2 linked regions of the Zymomonas mobilis subsp. pomaceae ATCC 29192 genome follow. The protein of the gene in region 1 interacts with the protein of each later gene in a pairwise test. Links are inferred from orthologs where the notes say so. Each region holds a gene or a part of one and is shown on either strand. Other genes may lie near its edges.

What was found. The genes of interacting proteins can lie anywhere in the genome.
Region 2: the proteins of ZYMOP_RS08690 (region 1) and ZYMOP_RS00315 interact in binary tests that used the Escherichia coli proteins (3 or more experiments, as listed by UniProt). The link is inferred for Zymomonas mobilis subsp. pomaceae ATCC 29192 from one-to-one orthologs.

What each region holds. Positions count from the first base shown.
Region 1 is NC_015709.1:1,953,642-1,958,417, forward strand. Bases 695-3,616 are described here. They hold ZYMOP_RS08690 (protein-disulfide reductase DsbD family protein), read right to left. Parts: upstream 3,279-3,616; coding sequence 1,110-3,278; downstream 695-1,109. Other genes in these bases: ZYMOP_RS08685 (hypothetical protein), read left to right, coding at 695-1,076; ggt (gamma-glutamyltransferase), read left to right, coding at 3,424-3,616. Outside these bases: ZYMOP_RS08680 (diacylglycerol/lipid kinase family protein), read left to right, coding at 1-62; more of ZYMOP_RS08685, read left to right, coding at 174-694; more of ggt, read left to right, coding at 3,617-4,776. UniProt on the Escherichia coli protein: Required to facilitate the formation of correct disulfide bonds in some periplasmic proteins and for the assembly of the periplasmic c-type cytochromes.
Region 2 is NC_015709.1:69,698-74,550, reverse strand. What follows is about bases 1,280-4,278. They hold ZYMOP_RS00315 (redoxin family protein), read right to left. Parts: upstream 3,045-4,278; coding sequence 2,514-3,044; downstream 1,280-2,513. Other genes in these bases: ZYMOP_RS00310 (heme lyase CcmF/NrfE family subunit), read right to left, coding at 3,041-4,278; ZYMOP_RS00320 (cytochrome c-type biogenesis protein), read right to left, coding at 2,083-2,517; ZYMOP_RS00325 (tetratricopeptide repeat protein), read right to left, coding at 1,442-2,086; ZYMOP_RS00330 (DUF3617 domain-containing protein), read right to left, coding at 1,280-1,401. In the rest of the region: ZYMOP_RS00335 (DUF3617 domain-containing protein), read right to left, coding at 310-801; more of ZYMOP_RS00330, read right to left, coding at 916-1,279; more of ZYMOP_RS00310, read right to left, coding at 4,279-4,853. UniProt on the Escherichia coli protein: Involved in disulfide bond formation. Catalyzes a late, reductive step in the assembly of periplasmic c-type cytochromes, probably the reduction of disulfide bonds of the apocytochrome c to allow covalent linkage with the heme.

The sequences.
Region 1 (4,776 bases):
ACGAGCATCCCATTACCTTGCGCCATACCGAACCTATTTCTTTTGTAAAACTAGCCGTGTGATCCTGTTTTCTTAAGTCATTACCGTTTTTATTATTGTTTTTTTTACAGATTATTGCTTTCGATATAGTGGTCTCTTAGGTGACTATGCTACGCTTGAAAGCAATGACACAGATGAAATGGAAAAATACCGATATTCATGGTTTAAAAAGCATCATTGCTGAAGAATTGAATAGGCCCGTTGCCGAAGAGATTTCTCAAATGGCAGCGGCCATAGCCAAGCAACATCCTTCGGCAAGAGGGATTCTCTTTTATGGCTCTGCATTACGGGCAACAAACCTAGACGGGTTGATGCTGGATTTTTATCTGATTGTTGATGATTATAAGCAGGCTTATAGAAAACGCTGGTTAATATGGGCCAATGAATGTTTACCCCCGAATGTATTTCTCTTTCGCTATAAAAATTTAGTGGCCAAATATGCTGTTTTGAGTGTTGCTGATTTTCGGAAGCTAGTCTCCTTAAAAACGTTATCCGTTTCCGTCTGGGCACGTTTTGCTCAACCTACGCGCTTGGTTTGGTGTGCGGATGCTGCGGCCTCTAATACGGTAACGGCCCTTGTTGCCTGTGCTGCACCGACCTTATTGGAAACAGCCGCCCCTTTATTCTCGGGTGATGCCGATCCTCTAGCGCGTTGGCGGGAAGCCTTTCGTCTGACCTATCAGGCCGAATTACGGGTTGAAAAGTCTAATGGAAGAGCGGATCTTATTGTTGATAGTAATCCTGAATATTATCGGCGTATGACGCAAGCCGTTGTTGCCCATATCAGTCGCAATCTTCCGACGCGTAAGCAAGCTTTACGCCTGTGGGCCAAAAGACGGCGCTTAGGAAAATGGTTAAGTATTTTACGTTTGATGAAGGCCAGCTTCACCTTTTCCGGTGGTCTTGATTATCTGGCATGGAAAATTAACCGTCATGCCGGTACCAAAATAATCATTAAATCATGGCAACGCCGTTTTCCCTTAATCGGGGCGTTAACCTTGCTGCCGAAATTATTGGTAAAAGGTACAGTCCGTTAAAGATAGAATACTCTTTCCATTACGACCACTTTTCTAAGCTTTTATTTCAGATTTTCCCAAATTTTGTAACAAGGCAGGGGTCAATATTTGCGGTAGAATCTGAACAGTCCCTTCCGAGGGATAATAAAGATAAAGCGGCACACCTGAACGGTTCAACGCGCCTAAAAAATGGGTGATTTCAGGATCGCCATTTGTCCAATCGCCTTGCAACACCGTAATGCCCCGATTTTGAAAGGCTTGTCGGGTGGCGGGGCGATCAATCGCCATCTTCTCATTCACTTTACAACTTAAGCACCAGTCTGCTGAGAGATAAACAAAAACCGGTTTTTTATCCTGACGAAGTTTGTCCAAGGTGTTTTGGCTAAAAGGTAAATCCCGATTGTCAGGATGGGCTATTGGGATTCTCTCTTGCCGAGGATCAGCTGGGGCGAAGCTGGCGACAAATGTCGTAAAAACCAGAGCAATAATAGCAGGTATGAAACTAAAATTTTTGCCGTGATTTTGGCGTTTTCCTGTCCACCACAAGCCTAAGACCGCAATTAAGAAGGCCGATAAAGCAATGATAAGGCCATCTGATCCGATTTGATGGCCTAATATCCATCCTAACCATAGCGCCGTTATAAACATCGGAATGGAAAGAAGATGGCGAAGTACAGACATCCATGCGCCGGGACGAGGCAGCAAGCGACGGACAGAAGGCAGAAAGCCGATCGCTAAAAAGGGTAAGGCAATACCCAAACCAAGGCCTGCAAAAATTATTAAGGCCTCAATAGGAGGCAGCATTAAGGCTATACCCATGGCTGCTGCCATAAAAGGGCCGGTGCAAGGGGTGGCAACAAAAGCAGCGAGCGCACCAGTTACAAAGGCGCCTGACAAACTATCTTGCTGGGTATTCCTGCCACCATTCAAGCTTGGTAATTCAAACAAACCCGCAAGATTGAAGCCAATAAGCCCCGTTAAAATCATAAGCGCCAAGACGACATGCGGATATTGTAGTTGGAAAGCCCATCCTACCGCATGTCCCCCCGCCCGCAATATCAGAAGTCCGCCGCCCAAGCCTAAACAAACCAATATAACACCGGCGGTATAGGCCAAGGCTTCCAGGCGATGCGCTTTTTCAGAAGAATGGGCGCGGGCAAGGCTAAGGGCTTTCAGACTTAAAATCGGAAAGACACAGGGCATAATATTTAAAATAAGTCCACCCAAAATAGCGCCGCCTAAAGAGAACCATAAAACAGAATTTGATAAGGGCGTTGCCTTCGGTAAATCCTGAATAAAGGCTTTTGAAGGTTCCATCTGTGTTGGATTGGCGGCTAGGATGACTTCTGATTTCTCAGGGACATAAAAATCAGCTCTTTTAGCTTTAATCTCTATCCCCTGATCGGGCGCAAGACGCAAAACACCTTCTAAAGACTTGGGGGGCGTGCTTGGGCTATATAAAGGTAAGGTTATAAATAGCGTATTATTTTTATGGGTGATTTGTTGCTTGCCCGTGTAATCAAGAACACCTTCTCGATAAGGAAAAAACCATATCCCTTTGGCGCTGATATTGATCTTTTCTGATGCGGGATAAGGTAATTTAAGAACAAGCTGATCCTGTTTTTGTGTGAATAAGGCTTGATCCGACGAGACTTTAGGAAGAGCACTCCGCCAATAGTCAAATTTATGCTGCTCTTCTAAAGAAAGGGCACCCTCCCCAATATGCAATAAGGTCGTAAGTGTAGCCGTTTCTGGAACGCAAGCCGTATCAGTACAAGATAGCCAATTCAACTTGACCGAGAGGGGGATAGGGGTACCTTTATTCAGACCCGCCGGAATTTTAATATCCGTCAACTCGGCATAATCCCGAGCATAAATATAGCTCATTAACCCTGCCGTCACCATCCTTTCAGGGACAGGATAGTGCAAAATACCCGCAGAAACGCCTTGGGGAAGCGTCCAGATCGCCTGCGTTTCCTGACCGGCATCACCACCGTTTTTCCAATAGCCATGCCAGCCTTTTTTAGGGGACATTACCAATGCCAAGGTAACAACGCTATTACTCCGTGGCGTCAAGGTCTCGGCTACCAAGCGGGGTTCGATATGTAGGCTCTGATCTGTCACAGAATGAGCCGATGCCGCGTAAAAGGGTAAGGAAAGAAGTGTTAAAACGCCTAACATCAAAATACGGAATAGGCGCGCAGGCGATAAGGATTGGATCATAACCCCAAAAATTACAAACTCTTACAACTAAAGCAAGAAAGAATGTTTATCGTATAACAATGTTTTATTGGGGGGTGGTTGTTAGTATCGCTTTCTTGTAAGCTTTTTTTTCAAAATAGATTTCAAGATACAGAAAGAATAAAAAATGCGTTCTTCGGGACTGTATCGGTTTTTGGTGACTTTATCTACTTCGGTCACCTTTTTTTGTGGCAGTGCGCTATCGGCCCGTCTGCCACAGGCTATAACACAACCCTCCAAGGCTCGTTCTTTAAAAACAGCCCCCTCCGCCTTCTCGGCTTTACCCAAAAGAGCTTTTGCTTCTCATGCTATGGTAGCCGCGGCCAATCCCTTAGCGGTCAAAGCGGGCATTTCCATTCTGAAATTGGGTGGCAATGCTGTTGATGCAGCGGTCGCGATACAGACTGTATTAGGTTTGGTTGAACCGCAAAGCTCTGGTATCTCAGGCGGCGCTTTTATTACCTATTATGATGCCAAAACCCACAAGGTAACGGCTTATAATGGTCGTGAAACGGCCCCCATGGGTGCGACGCCTGATATGTTTTTAGGAGAAGATAAAAAGCCGATACCCTTTGAAACCGCTGTACTGTCTGGCCGTTCAACGGGTGTTCCCGGTGCGATGGCGATGTTAGCTATGGCGCAAAAAGAGCATGGGCGGCTGACATGGTCGCGCTTATTTAAGCCCGCGATTCAGCTCGCAAGCCAAGGCTTTGTTGTTTCTCCTCGTTTGGCAGGCATGATTAATGGTTCTACGCCGCAGGCCGCAACCGAAGATGCAACCCGCTATTTTACCAAAAAAGATGGAACACGTTATCAAGCGGGTGACATCTTAAAAAATCCAGAATATGCCGATACTTTGACGGCTATTGCGGAAGAGGGCGTTTCTGCGCTTTTGACGGGATCTATCGCTCAGGCCATAGTCTATAAACTGCATCAAAATCCCTTGGGCAGCAGCATGACGTTGGCCGACATGGCGAATTATCGCCCCCAATCCGGCCCTGCATTATGTCGTCCTTATCGTGTCTATGTCGTGTGCACGCCTAATGCGCCCTCTGGTGGCGTCGGTTTACAGGAAGCGTTGGGGTTATTAGCCCATACGGATATTGCTGATCGTGGCCCCAATGACCCTCGCGCATGGTTGGAATTTGCCGAGGCTAGCCGGCTTGCTTATGCAGATCGGGATTATTATGTCGGCGATCCCGATTTTGTAAAAGTACCCGTTGCAGGTTTGCTAGATCCTCAATATTTGAGCGAGCGGGCTCAATTGATAGGCGACAAAGCAATGCCAGAAGCGCCCTTGCATGGCGAACCACAGGGTGCCCCTTTTTATAAAACCGATACAACTGTTGAGCCCGGGGGCACAACGCATATTGTTATCGTCGATAGGGAAGGCAACGCCTTGTCCATGACAACGACCGTAGAAAATATCTTTGGTTCTGGAAGAATGGTAAGAGGCTTTTTTCTGAATAATCAGTTGACT
Region 2 (4,853 bases), 1.9 Mb from region 1 along the record:
CTAGGCTATAGCTTGTCTGTTTTTTTAAACAGATGCTTTATTAAAAGGCCTATGGTTTTCCATTGGCCTTTTTTTCTGTCTGAAACTGTCCGAAAAATAGGAAAAATACACCCTGTATCAAGAATAGTCGCCTCGAAAAGCGGCGCGCCGTAACCGTAAGACAGAGCATCAAAGGCATGCTATTGGACTATTGGATAAAGCGTCCTATAGGCAATCCGTAGGTTTAAGACCTCAGATTATAACCTTCATCAAAAATTGCCCTTTTGATTAAAAAAGGCCGGTAGCTTTTTTTAAGGTATAGTTTCTTAGTCAGGGTATAGTTTTTTTAGGTAGTGTAATCTCGCCTGAGTTTTTGTCACTCGCAGGGCAAAGCCCCAAATAATGGCCGGTCATATGGCCTTTTATTTCCATATTATGGCCGGATTCATCATTGTGCAGAATATAAGCCATATCATAATCACGCAAATGATAGCTGCCGTCTGTTTCAATCCCCGTCAAATTTTTACCGTTTCGACTGCATACACCTTTCATAGCCACATGCCCCTTCCCTGCGACCAAAGAAATGATCTGACATTCGGGATCATCAGAATAAGCAAAGAAGGTCATGGGTTTATTTTCGGTATTTTTGACACAACGGACAGGCTGTAATGTTGCAGGTTTTTTATCCGGCAGCAGCTTACCATCCAAGGTCACAGTTTCAATATCAATTGAGGACTGCCACTGACCAGCCGCTAGATAATCAGAATCGGCAGGCGCTGCGGCTAGCAGCAGAGGCCATGAGAGAAGCCAAAGTCTTTTCATGCATCTTTCCTTTACCATATTCTGTTGAACTGTTGATGTGGCAGCCGAGTGCTATCCTAAAATTCAGGTTCTTTTATAAAAGCCGAAGGCTTAACATAAAGAAAAGAATAAATTTTATTGCGGGTTAGCGGGTGCTCTGCCTGAAGAAGAATGGGATGCATCGGTGGATGCTGGGCAGACGCCTATATAATGAGCAGAAATATCAGCCGTCATAATGGCCGGACGGTCTGGCGTACCACTGACTATAGTATAGGTCATTTTGTAATTTTCAGGGGTATAGCTCCCCTTAACCGTCATTTCACGGAAAGGCACTTGCGCCTCGGAAGAGCAGGCCTGTTTTACAGTAAAATTGCCGTTTTTGATGTCAAGCTGAGAAACTGTGCAATGTTCTTGGGTTTTTGAGAAAACGACCCGAGGATCACTATCTTCTTCCTTCACACAATGAAGAGTACGCTCGGTCTTGCCCGTGGGATGGGTTTGGCCATCGACATGAACAACCATATTCTGGACAACTTCTTCCCATTGTCCTGTTTTCAACTTGTCCGATGATGGGGCTGCCGCGATCAAAAGCGGCAAGCAACAAATAAGATATTTTTTCATAGCATCCTCTTAAGAAAAACAAGGGTAAATAATTTATTGTTCAATGACTTTCATCGGATAGACTGTTTTTCAGTCTTTCGAGAATAGCCATGCGTTCTTCGATATTATGACGCCAGAGGGCTTTTTCTGGGGCTTCGTCTAGTAAATGATGCCAGATAACAAGGGTTTGGTCTAAATGTCCTTCCCCTAGCAAGGCAACGGCATAAAAATAAGCAGGGCCAGCCGCTGACTTAGGGGCCAGTTTTTCAGCCTGTTCAAAGGATAATTTAGCCGCAGGGACAACCCGTCCATCAGAAGCCTGAACCAAGGCATCCCCTAAAGCTGTCCAAAGCATAGCACTTTTTGGGCGGCGGCGAATTTCGCTTTTTAACCACCCGACAGCATAGGCATATTGTCCCTGTTTAATGAAGGCATCAGAAGTAATCAAGGCGCGTGAATCTTCGCCATAATGGGGAAACAGCATCCAGCGATCCTGGATAAACGGATCATTTTGCTGATTATTTTTCGGAATATTTTCTGCCGGATGGCCTTTTAAGAAAGGCTGTCCTTGCCAAGCATAGCCAGCCAGACCGAAACACAAAACGGCGGCAACCGCTTGTAAAGCTATAAGAGGTAAGCGGCCTATCTTCCAAAGGGAGAGAAAAACAAGTGCCGATAGCAGGGCTGCTATAATCCAGCCATTCATGGTTTTTCTTTCCTGAATAAGCGCCGTAACAAAAGAAGACCGCCTAGTAGTACAAAAAGGGGAAATAGCCATAAAGGCCAATTTCGTTTTGACCATGTCGGTTTATAACTGACCCAGTCACCATAACGATCAATGAACCATTGCCGGATAGCTTCAGGAGATTGCCCTTGTTCAATATCATGTCTGACAATAGCCCGCATATCAGCGGCCATCGCTGCATTAGAATCGGCAATAGATTGCCCCTGACAGACGAGGCACCGTAAAGAGGTCATTAAATTTTGCGCCTTATCCTCCTGTGCCGCCTCTTTAAGAGGCCGATCGGCATAAGGATCATGGGGTTGATCGGCCATAACAAAGGAGGTGCCGCCTACGAACAGGCTTAAAATACCTATGATAACCGCTATATTTTTGAAAAACGAATAAGGTTTCATGACGGTAACTGTCTCCAGATCGTCATCAGTTGCGGTAAATCCTGTTCTGTAATAGGGCCGATATGCTGATAGCGAATAATGCCTTGACCATCTATAAGGAAGCTTTCAGGCACACCGGATGATCCAATGGCAATTTGAACATGACTGCCCTGATCCTGACCGATAGCCTGATAGGGATTACCGTGCCGGTTGAGAAAACGGGTAATATCTTCTGCGCGATCACGAACAGCAATCGCCATAACCGGAATACCTGCATCGTGAAGCGCCATGAGAGAAGCGCCCTCTTCAGCACAAGGGAGGCACCAACTGGCAAATATATTCAGAAAATGGGGATGGCCATCTTTAAAATCTGTCGTTGACAGACCGGCCATGTCCGATAAGGCCGGTTCTAAATGAAAATCGGGTAAAGCGCGGCCAATTTGTTTTGAGGGTACTGTCGAATTTGTGGGGTGCATCAACGAAAAGCGAAAGAGTAAAAAGCACGCGACAAAGGCCAAAAAGGGCAACCATTTTATCCAAGGCTTCATAAATTGGGCCTTTCTCTCTCATAAGCATGATGAGAAAAAAATACAGACTGCCTTAGTTTTTTAATTAGCCTGTCCAATAATACCAAAAGTCCTCCCGCCGCTGATAAAAATCCGCCGATCCAGATCAAGGTTATCATGGGTTTCCACCAACCGCGTATTTGCCAGCGCCCATCCTCCCCTTGCTGTCCCAAAACAAGATAGAGCTGGCCTGCCCTGGTTGTCTTGAGGGCTGTTTCACTGACATCCGTTACAGGGTTAGTAAAATGGCGAAGTTCAGGATTTAAGGTAACGGATTGTCCTTTTCGTTCCAATGTTATGTCCGCAACAATCGCACTCCAGTCGGAACCCAATGCAGGCATAACATTGTTAAAGTGAAGCTGCCAAGGGCCAAGCGTTGCCTGCTGCCCCGGTTCCAAAGCGGTTAAGACTTCCTTGGAAAAAAGATCATTTGAGGCGATCCCGCCCAAAGTGAGGGCTATACCCAGATGGGCCATAACCATTCCCCATAGACTGAGTGGGAGGTGCCACAGCTTTTTTTTCTGTAAAAACAAAGGCCATAGACTGAGTAAAGCTGTGGCGGTGGCTATACCAAAAGCTATCCAGCTTAACGCTGCAAAAGAAATATCAGCCCCCCAAAGACTAGCTTCTGTCAGACAAAAAGCCAAAAGACCGATCACCATAGGCCAACGTATTTTTGACCAGTGATCCTGACGCCAGCGGAAAAAAGGCCCAAATGCCATGACCAAACACAGAATTAACGCCAAGGGACTGACTATCATATTAAAATAGGGTGGTCCGACCGACAGTTTATCGCCGGTAAGCGCTTCGGAAAATAAAGGATAAAGCGTGCCGATCAGCACTACCGCCAATATTACCCCCAATAACAGATTATTGATAATCAATCCGGCTTCACGACTAGGCATATTAAACTGGCTGCCTTGATGGATTTTGCCAATTCTAAGCGCAAAAAGCATTAAGGCACCGCCGATATAAAGCCCCAGTAATCCAAGTATGAAGCTGCCGCGCCATGGATCGACGGCAAAGGCGTGGACACTGACGAGAATACCCGAACGGACAAGAAAAGTGCCGATCATGCTCATGGAAAAGGCGGTAACGGCTAAAACAAGCGTCCAAACGCGCAAGGCATCTCTTTTGGCAAGGACTGAAATCGAATGAAATAACGCAGTCGCTGCCAGCCATGGCATTAGTGCCGCATTTTCTACAGGGTCCCAGAACCAAAAACCGCCCCAGCCCAATTCGTAATAAGCCCAATAGCTGCCCGCCGCGATTCCTATCGTTAAAAATACCCATGCCCCGATCACCCAAGGGCGCATAGCTTTGGCAAAAGAAGGATCGGCCTTGCCCTGCAACAGAGCAGCAACGGCAAAAGAAAAGGCAACGGATAGGCCAACATATCCTAGATAAAGCGTAGGCGGGTGAAAAGCTAATCCCGGATCTTGCAATAAAGGATTAAGGCCCAAGCCTTCTAATGGCGGCGGGTTTAGTCGAGAAAAAGGATTGGAAACAAAGAGTAAAAAGGCAAAAAAGCCTAAAGCCAGACTACCTTGAGCCCCTAGAGCGAGTGATAATAATTTCGGTTCAACCGATTTACTTAATAACGCGAGTAAAGCACCACAAAGACTAAGAATGGTCACCCATAGCAACATAGAGCCTTCATGATTGCCCCAACTGGCAGCCAAGCGATATAGAAAAGGTTTTGCAATATGGTCATTTTCAGCAACTAAAGTAACCGATAAATCCACCCGCAAGAAAAGCCAAAGTAATACCAAAAATGCCATACTAGACAGT